2 linked regions of the Archangium violaceum genome follow. The protein of the gene in region 1 interacts with the protein of each later gene in a pairwise test. Links are inferred from orthologs where the notes say so. Each region holds a gene or a part of one and is shown on either strand. Other genes may lie near its edges.

Region 1 (4,478 bases):
ATGTCCTCGTCGGTCTGCGCCTGCTGCCAGGCGGCCTGGGAGATGTCGACGATGGACTCCTTCTTCCCCATCTGGGTCTGCGCGCGGCCATCCGGTCCGTGGCAGGACTTGCACTTGGCGGTCCATAGCTCGGCGGCGGCCTCGTCGGCGGCCTGGGCGGCGGTGGCCAGGGTGAGGGAGAGCAGCAGGGCGGACCGGATCTTCATGGGGGGTTCTCCAGGTGAGGCACGGCTCGGTAACGGGGCGCAGTGTCGACCGACAGGGCGGGCGATGGCCAGGGAAACCGCGAGAGATGGCCTGCTCAGAAGCCCAGGGCGCGGCCAGGCGGCACGAGCCAGACCTTCTCGAGGAAGCGCACCGCGCCCTGGTCCGCGGCGTGGTGCTTCACCGTCGCGGCCTGGAGCCCGAGCAGCAGCGCCAGCATCGCCAGTCCCGCGACCACGGGCGAGGCACCGGGCCGCTCCGTCCCATGCAGCCCCAGCCGGACGAAGACCCAGCCGGCCAGGCCGAGCAGCAGCACCAGCAGCAGCACCCCGGCCACCGGGTTGGGGATGCCGAGCAGGTTCAGCACGCTCGGGGGCAGGTAGCCCGCGCGCAGCAGCGGCACGGCCAGCCCGAGGACCACGTTGGAGACGTCATCGGGGACGTAGTTGACGAAGGTGGCCACGCCCGTGAACGCGATGGAGGCGGTGCACAGCGCCGCGGCCACGCCCGTCAGTGCCGGGTGGCCCGAGCTCCGCAGCCGCTCCAGCAACAGGCCCGCGGGCAGCAGCAGGAAGGGCACCAGCCCCGTCAGGTGGCGCGGGCCCGTCGTCCAGCCCCACGAGTCATAGGAGAAGGCCGAGGTGAAATACGTGTACCCGGCGAGCAGCGCCACCACGAGCCACAGGTGCGCCCGCATCTCCGGGCGGGCACGCGCCTCGCGCCGCAGCACCACCACGCCGGGGAGCGCGAGCAGGAGGAAGGGCGACAGGGTGAACAGGCCCCGCAGCGGCGAGAAGAAGGAGAGGGCGAAGGCGCGCGGGTCCGGGTAGCGGATGCCCAGGAAGCCGCCCAGGTGCCACGGTTGGTAGGCCGCGTCGTTGAGGTGCTTGTACCCGCTCTCCAGCGGATGTCCGAAGGCGGCCTGGTGGTACAGCATCAGCCCCACCACGAAGGGAAGCGCCCCCACCAGGGCCAGCCCGGTGCCACGTCCCAGGCGCGCCCACCGCGCGCGCGGCGGCTCCTCGCGCCACAGCACGCTCAGCACCGCGTACAGCACCAGTCCCAGCACGCCCAGCGCACCGGTGTACTCGGCGGCCACCGTGGCGCCCGCGCAGGCTCCCGCCACCAGGTAGCCCCGCTCACGCCACTCGTCGCGCGCGAGCCTCCACAGCGCGTAGAAGCCACCGAACAGCAGCACCGCCGTCGTCTGGTGGCTCATGAAGAGCAGCGAGTAGCTGAACGCCAGCGAGCCCAGCCCGTACGTCACCGTCACCGCGTCCGCCACCCCTGGCGACAGGTACGTCCCCAGGAAGCGGCGCACGAGCCACAGCAGCAACAGCGTGGGCAGCACCGTGAGGAAGAGCCGGCTGAAGAAGACGAGCGGCACCTCGCGCACCGCGAAGAGGAAGCCACCGCTCCATGCGCGCAGCGCCGCGTACACAGGCACCGCCGCGAACGACAGCAGCGGCGCCTTGGACGGGTAGTACTTCCCGTCCTTCACCGACAGGTCCCCGACGTAGCCGAAGTCCTGGAGCGCCCGGTTGATGTCCAGCGTGCCGTACTCCACCAGCGCGCGCGTCTGCCACAGCCGGCACAGCTCGTTGGGCGAGCGCAAACCGGGGTGGTAGGGGAACAGCAACACGTACAGCGCCACCAGCACAGCGTAGACGGCGCGCGGCGGGACCCCTGGGACACTCACAGCGCGTCGCTGCCGCGTTCCCCCGTGCGGATGCGCACGGCCTCGTCCACCGGCAGGACGAAGATCTTCCCGTCGCCGATCTTCCCCTCGTTTCCGGAGCGGGCCGCGCGCACGATGGCGTCCACCACGCGCGTCACCATGTCGTCGTCCACCACCACCTCCACCTTCACCTTGGGCAGGAAGTCCACCACGTACTCGGCGCCCTTGTAGAGCTCCGTGTGGCCCCGCTGCCGGCCGAATCCCTTCACCTCCACCGCGGTGAGGCCCTGCACTCCCACCTCGTTCAGGGCGTCCTTCACTTCATCCAGCTTGAACGGCTTGATGATGGCTTCGATCTTCTTCATTCGACACCTCCCGAGACGCGAGCCACCGCGAAGAGGCTCATGCCTACCGGCAGCTTCACCCGACTCTCGGCCTTCGCCAACAATGGAGCGATCCGGTCATAGACCTTGAGCTGCAGCTTCGGCACCGAGCGGCGGCGCATCACCCGGCTGTTCATGAACCAGCCCGGGATGCCCACCAGGTTCATCCACTCCAGCTTCTCCACCTCGAAGCCGTTGCCCTCCAGCACCTCGCGCAGGCCGGCCATCGTGTAGCGCCGGTAGTGTCCCACCGCCTCGTCGATGGACCCGAAGAGCGGAGGCAGCGCCGGTACCAGCACCACCACCCGCCCGCCCGGCGGGAGGATTTGACGGAAGCGGCGCACCGCCGAGGCATCGTCCGGGATGTGCTCCAGCACGTTGGACAGCACGATGGTGTCCAGCCGCTCGGCCTTCAGCGCCTCCCAGTCCGCCAGCGCCACGTCCGACAGGTACGGCCGCACGTGCGGCTTGCCCCGGAACTTGTTCTTCAGCCGGTCCACGTAGAAGCGGTCCACCTCGAGCGCGATGAGCAGCTCCAGCCCCGGCTCTATCTTCTCGGTGATGGTGCCGATGCCCGCGCCGATCTCCAGCACGCGCCGGCCCAGGTACTCACGGAAGCGCTGGCCCAGCCACGCGTTGTAGTTGCTGGCACCGTCCATGCGCTCCAGCGTGGTGTAGCCCTCGTGCTGGTTGTCCGCGTCGTTCTGCACCGTGGCGTAGCGCATCAGCGTGCGCAGCCGCGCCAGCTGCGTGGCCAGCGGCCGGCGCGGCGCCGTGTCCACTCCCACCGGGACCTCCGCCAGCCGGAAGAGCTGCGCCGCCAGCTTCACCACGATCTCCGCGTCCACCGCGTCATCGTCGCTGGTGAGCGACACCGACTTGAGCGCCGCGGTGCGGAAGGCCCGCTGGCCGCAGAGCGGATCCTCCAGCGATACGTCCGTGACGAACCGGGTGACGCGCCCCAGGGCCTTGTCCGCCAGCAGCTCCGGAGCCAGTCCCTGGAACCGTCGGTTTCCGAACACCGCGTCCGCCGTGTCCTCGCGGATGGGGCGGCACAGCGCCTCGCACGCCTCCAGGGCGTAGGCCGTGTCCGCGTCCTGGAGCACGGTGATTTCTCCCGTCACCCGTCCGAGCGCCGCCCGGATGGCCGCTCCCCTCCCAGGGAGGCCGGGGAGCACGTGCACGTTCGCCATGGGGGGCACCGTGAGCGGACCGTCCCCGGCGAGGATGACCTCGGCGCCCCGGGGGGCGAGCTCGTGGGCGAAGCGCGAGGCGACCGGAGCGGACTCGGCGGTGTAGGGGATGACGAACGAGAGCGACGGGTTCACGTCGCCGTGACTACCACACGGAAGGCGCGGGTGCTCGTATGCGTTCCCGTGGCGTAGTCGGAGGACTTCCGGGCGAGTCCAGGAAGATTGACCCCTCCGGCTCTCCCAGTGCAGTGTGCCCCCTTCGCCACCGATTGGACGCACCCGCGCCCCGGCATGGAGAACGACGTGGAAGAGGTGACACCGACCGAGGCCCCCGAGGCAGAAGAGCCCACACTGGACGTGATGCAATACGTCCGCGCGCTCTGGCGCCGCAAGTGGCTCATCCTCGGTGTGACGGTAGTGATGATGCTGGTGGGCGTGTTCTACTCCCTGCGCCAGCCCCGGATCTACGCGGCCAGCACCTCCCTCATCATCGACGTCGCCGCGCCCCGCGTGCTCGACACCGATGTCAAGGAGGTGATGGGCGACGAGCGTGGCAACTACTGGGCCAACAAGGAGTACTACCAGACGCAGAGCGAGGTCATCACCTCGCGCGCGGTGGCCTCCCGGGTGGCGGACCGGTTGGGTCTGCGCAACGACCCGGCCTTCCTCGGGGTGGAGGGCATCAAGGACGAGGCGGCGCGCAAGAAGGCCATGGAGTCCATCGACGCGGTGGCGCTGGTGCGCTCGCGCATCGCCGTCATCCCCTCGTCGAACTCGCGCGTGGTGCGCATCGTCGTGGAGGACGTGGACCCCAAGCGCGCGGCGCTGCTGGCCAATGAGGTGGCCGAGGCCTACATCGCGGAGAACCTGGCCCTCAAGCTCAAGACGACCGAGGGCGCCAGCGCGTGGCTCGAGGAGCGGTTGAGCGAGCTGGGCTCGCGCGCCAGCAGCAGCGAGATGGACCTCTACAGGTTCAAGCGCAGCGCGGACGTGCTCTCCCTGGCCACGGAGGGCAAGGCG
Region 2 (3,987 bases), 4.5 Mb from region 1 along the record:
GTTGGGGGTACACGCTCTCCGTACGGGCGAGACTACGGCCTGCCCGCCCGGATGCTTCACTGTCAACAACACGCCACTACGCATTGCCGATTCCCGTTCGCTGTCCCACCTTTCACGCCAATCCAGCCCGGGAGGGTTTGCGTGAATGGTGGCGGCGGAGGCGGTCTGAAGGTCTGGCTCCGGATACTGACGCCCGTGTTGGCCTCGATCGCGGGGCTGACGATGTTGCGGCTGTTGGGGCCTGACTTCATCAACCAGAAGGAGCTGCACGGCTTCCTGGCGCCGATGGGGAAGTGGGCCCCGGTGCTCTTCGTCCTCTTCCTGGCGGTGCGGCCGGTGACGCTCCTGCCCGGCCAGGTGTTCACCGCGGTGGGCGGAATGATCTTCGGGACCCGGGCGGCGACGCTCTACTCACTGCTGGGCAGCTTCCTGGCCGCGGCGCTCATCTTCGGACTGTCGCGCTGGCTGGGCACGCGGCTGATGAAGCGCATGGCGGGCAGCCGCTACCCGGCGATCACCCGCGTGGCGCGCCGGCACGGCTTCAAGTTCGCGCTGCTCATGTGCATCAACCCGCTGTTTCCCACGGACGTGATGATCGCGGCGGCGACGGCCGCGGGGGCGCGTTTCTGGCCCCTGACGCTGGGCGTGCTGCTGGGCACCATCCCGGGCACGTTCCTCACCGCGCAGTTCGGCAGCGGACTGGCGCAGGGCCACACGGTGATGACGGTGGTGTCCGGCGTGGGGATGGTGGCGTCGCTGGTGCTGGGCGCGTTGCTCGGCCGCCGCATCTACCACGAGATCAACGAGGAGGCTCCGGCGGGCGAGGAGGAGCAGCACGGGAAGCGGGCCCCGAAGCGGGGTGCACCGCTCGCGGCGAAGGGGCAACTCGGCCGGCCCGCGATCTCCACCTTCCAGGAGCTCCCGCCCGCGGGCCCGTGATCAGGCGCGGATCTCCGCCCCTTCCCGCTCCAGCGCTTCCAGCGCCGCGGTGATCGCCCCCACCAACGCCGCCTCGTCGCCCGGGCCCTCCACCCGGGCGCCCTGCCGGGTGATGTAGAACGAGTCCATGGCGCGGTGGGCCTCGGTGGCCACCTTGGCGACGGCGATCTGCACGCCGGCCCGGGTGAGGGCGGAGGAGATGGCGTGCAGCAGGCCGACACGATCCTGCGTCACCACGTCCACCACGGTGAAGTCGCGGGAGGCGCGGTTGTCCACCGTCACCCGGGGAGGCACGGGCGGCAGGTGGCGATGCAGGAGCGAGCCCGTGCGGCGGCGGCGCAGCACGTCCTCGAGGGAGACCTCGCCCATGAGGACGCGCAGGAGATCCGTCCGGGCCATGCGCCAGCGCGAGCGCTCGAGCAGGTGCCCATGGGGAGGCCGCACGTCGAAGACGTCCAGCGCGAGCCCGTCCGAGGTGGAGATGATACGCGCGGAGAGGATGTCGATGCGGTGGGCGGACAACACGCCGGTGAGCAGCGAGAGCAGGCCGGGCCTGTCAGGGGCCACGAGGGACAGCTCGCTGTAGCCGGCCTCCGGGTGGTGGCGCAGGGCCGCGGCCAGCGGACGCTTCCGGGCGCACGCGAGCAGGCGCGCATGGAGCGTGGCGTGCGAGGGATCCGTCCCGAGGAAGTAGCGCTCGGGGAGCACCCGGCCCAGCTCGCGCGCCCGCGTCTCGCCGAGGACCCGGGCCCAGCGCGCATGGAAGCGCACACGCTCGAAGGGAGTCTCGCCCGAGGGCGCCGCCGAGCCGACCAGGTGGGCCCGGGCCTTTTCATACAGCTCGCGCAGGAGCTGTGCCTTCCACCCCGTCCACATGCGAGGCCCCACCGAGCTGATGTCCGCCCAGGTGAGGAGGTAGAGGCAGGTGAGCTTCTCCACGTCGCCCACGCTCCGGGCGAAGTCGGCGATGAGGGCCGGGTCGCTCAGATCGCGGCGCTGGGCGGTGTGGCTCATCACCAGGTGATCCTTCACGAGGAACTCGGCCACCTCGCGCTGGCGGGGCGAGAGGCCCAGGCGCTCGCCGAGGGCGACCATCAGCAACCGGCCCTTCTCCGAGTGGTTGCCTCCCATCCCCTTCCCCGCGTCGTGCAGGAGCATGCCGAGGTAGAGCGGGAGCGGATCCTTCAGGTCGCGCATCTCGCGGGAGAGCTCGGGCTCCTGCTCCACCAGGTCTCCGGCGCGAAGGGCGTAGAGGCGGCGCACGGCGAAGAGGGTGTGAACGTCGACGGTGTACACGTGGTACAGGTCGTGCTGGTGGTGGGCGGTGACGCGGCCGAACTCGGGCACCACGGCGCCGAGCACGCCGGCGTCATGCAATTCGAAGAGGCGCTCGCCCCGGGTGCCCGGCCGGGCGAAGAGGGCCTTGAAGGCGGCGGTGACGGCGGGCGTGGCGCGAGCGACCTCCAACGCGGGCAGGGCCTGCACCGCCTGCTCGCGGGCCCACGAGTAGAGGGGCAGACCGTTCTCCTCGGCGGTGCGGAAGAAGTCGAGGATGGAGGCGGGCTCCCGGGTGAAGAGGCCCGGATCGGACACGGTGAGCTTGCCGCGGAAGACCTTGAAGGCACCGAGCCGGCGCTCGGGAAGGAACGAGATCTTCCGGGCGAGGCGGAGCTCCTCGCAGCGGGCGATGAGCGCGTCGGCGGCCTGGCGCAGGGCGTTGGCGGCCAGGTAGTAGTCGCGCATGAAGGCCTCGACGGGCAGCACGGGGCCCTGCTGGTAGCCGAGGAAGCGCGCCAGCTCCTCCTGGAGATCGAAGGTGAGCCGATCCTCCTTGCGTCCGCGCAGGAAGTGGAGCTGGTGGCGGATGCGCAGCAGGAAGTCGCGGGCGGCCTTGAGGCGCGTCACCTGCGAGCCGGGCAGGATGGACTGCTGCAGCAGGCCGGTGAGGCCGCGCGTGCGGAAGCGGACGCGGGCGATCCACAGGGCCGTCTCCAGATCGCGCAGGCCGCCATCACCCTGCTTGAGGTTGGGCTCGAGCAGGAAGACGGAGTCGCCGAAGCGCTCGCGGCGGGAGCGCAGCTCCTGGACCTTGTCCTGGATGTAGGCGTCGGCGCGGTGGGCGAGGAGCGCGGGGAGGATCTTCGCCTCGAACACGTCGGAGACGGCGGCGTCGCCGGTGAGGAAGCGCGCGTCGAGCAGCGCGGTGCGGATGGTGTGATCGGCGTCGGCGGCGCGGACGCACTCGTCGGGGCCGCGGGCGCTCCAGCCGACGGCGCGCTTGAGATCCCACAGGAGCGTGGGGAACGCACGGGCCAGGGGCGCGACGGACGCCTCGGAGACACCGGGGCCGCGCAGCAGGAGCAGATCCAGGTCCGATTGGGGAGACAGCTCGCGGCGCCCGTAGGAGCCGAGCGCGACGAGGGCGAGACCCGGGGGCGCGTGGAGCTCGGCGGAGAGCTCGGAGAAGAGCCCCTGGACGAGCCGATCCGTGGCGGCGGAGAGGAGGCGGCAGGTGGACAGGCCGGCGGCGCCGCCCCGGTGGAAGGACTCGGCGCGGGCGTGGGAGTCGCGGAGGTACTCACGCGCGCGGGTCAATCGGTCCTCGGGCGCACCGGTGGGGAACCCGGGGAGCGAGCCGATGGCCTCGCGATGGCTGGACGGTGGCGGTGGCGGAATGGGCGGGACGCTCATGGCTGACTCGCAATCGCTCGGACGGGCCTGGCGACCCCGTCACGACCGAAGGATGCAAGAAGCGCCACGGTCCCGCTACTGCACCTTCACCGCACGTTCACCGTGGCCATCTGGCGGCGGCCACCCAGGAAGTCCTCCACGCCGTGAGCGATGGCCTGGGCCACTTCCTCCTGGTACGCGTCCGAGGCCAGACGCTTCTCCTCCTCGGGGTTGGACAGGAAGGACGTCTCCACGAGGATGGCCGGCATCTTCACGCCCAGCAGCACGTAGAAGAGCGCCTCCTTGGTGCCCAGGTTCTTCACACCCTTGTAGTGGCTGGACAGGTGGCTCACCAGGTTCTTCTGCACCTGGTTGGCC

What was found.
Region 2: the proteins of JQX13_RS23205 (region 1) and glnD interact in binary tests that used the Escherichia coli proteins (3 or more experiments, as listed by UniProt). The link is inferred for Archangium violaceum from one-to-one orthologs.

What each region holds. Positions count from the first base shown.
Region 1 is NZ_CP069338.1:5,415,331-5,419,808, forward strand. The notes cover bases 574-3,573. They hold JQX13_RS23205 (P-II family nitrogen regulator), read right to left. Parts: upstream 2,248-3,573; coding sequence 1,900-2,247; downstream 574-1,899. Other genes in these bases: JQX13_RS23200 (hypothetical protein), read right to left, coding at 574-1,903; JQX13_RS23210 (bifunctional glycosyltransferase/class I SAM-dependent methyltransferase), read right to left, coding at 2,244-3,573. In the rest of the region: JQX13_RS23195 (c-type cytochrome), read right to left, coding at 1-206; more of JQX13_RS23200, read right to left, coding at 302-573; more of JQX13_RS23210, read right to left, coding at 3,574-3,593; JQX13_RS23215 (GumC family protein), read left to right, coding at 3,762-4,478. UniProt on the Escherichia coli protein: P-II indirectly controls the transcription of the glutamine synthetase gene (glnA). P-II prevents NR-II-catalyzed conversion of NR-I to NR-I-phosphate, the transcriptional activator of GlnA. When P-II is uridylylated to P-II-UMP, these events are reversed.
Region 2 is NZ_CP069338.1:9,949,960-9,953,946, forward strand. The notes cover bases 740-3,987. They hold glnD ([protein-PII] uridylyltransferase), read right to left. Parts: upstream 3,631-3,987; coding sequence 940-3,630; downstream 740-939. Other genes in these bases: JQX13_RS42065 (TVP38/TMEM64 family protein), read left to right, coding at 740-939; JQX13_RS42075 (N-acetylmuramoyl-L-alanine amidase), read right to left, coding at 3,717-3,987. Outside these bases: more of JQX13_RS42065, read left to right, coding at 142-739.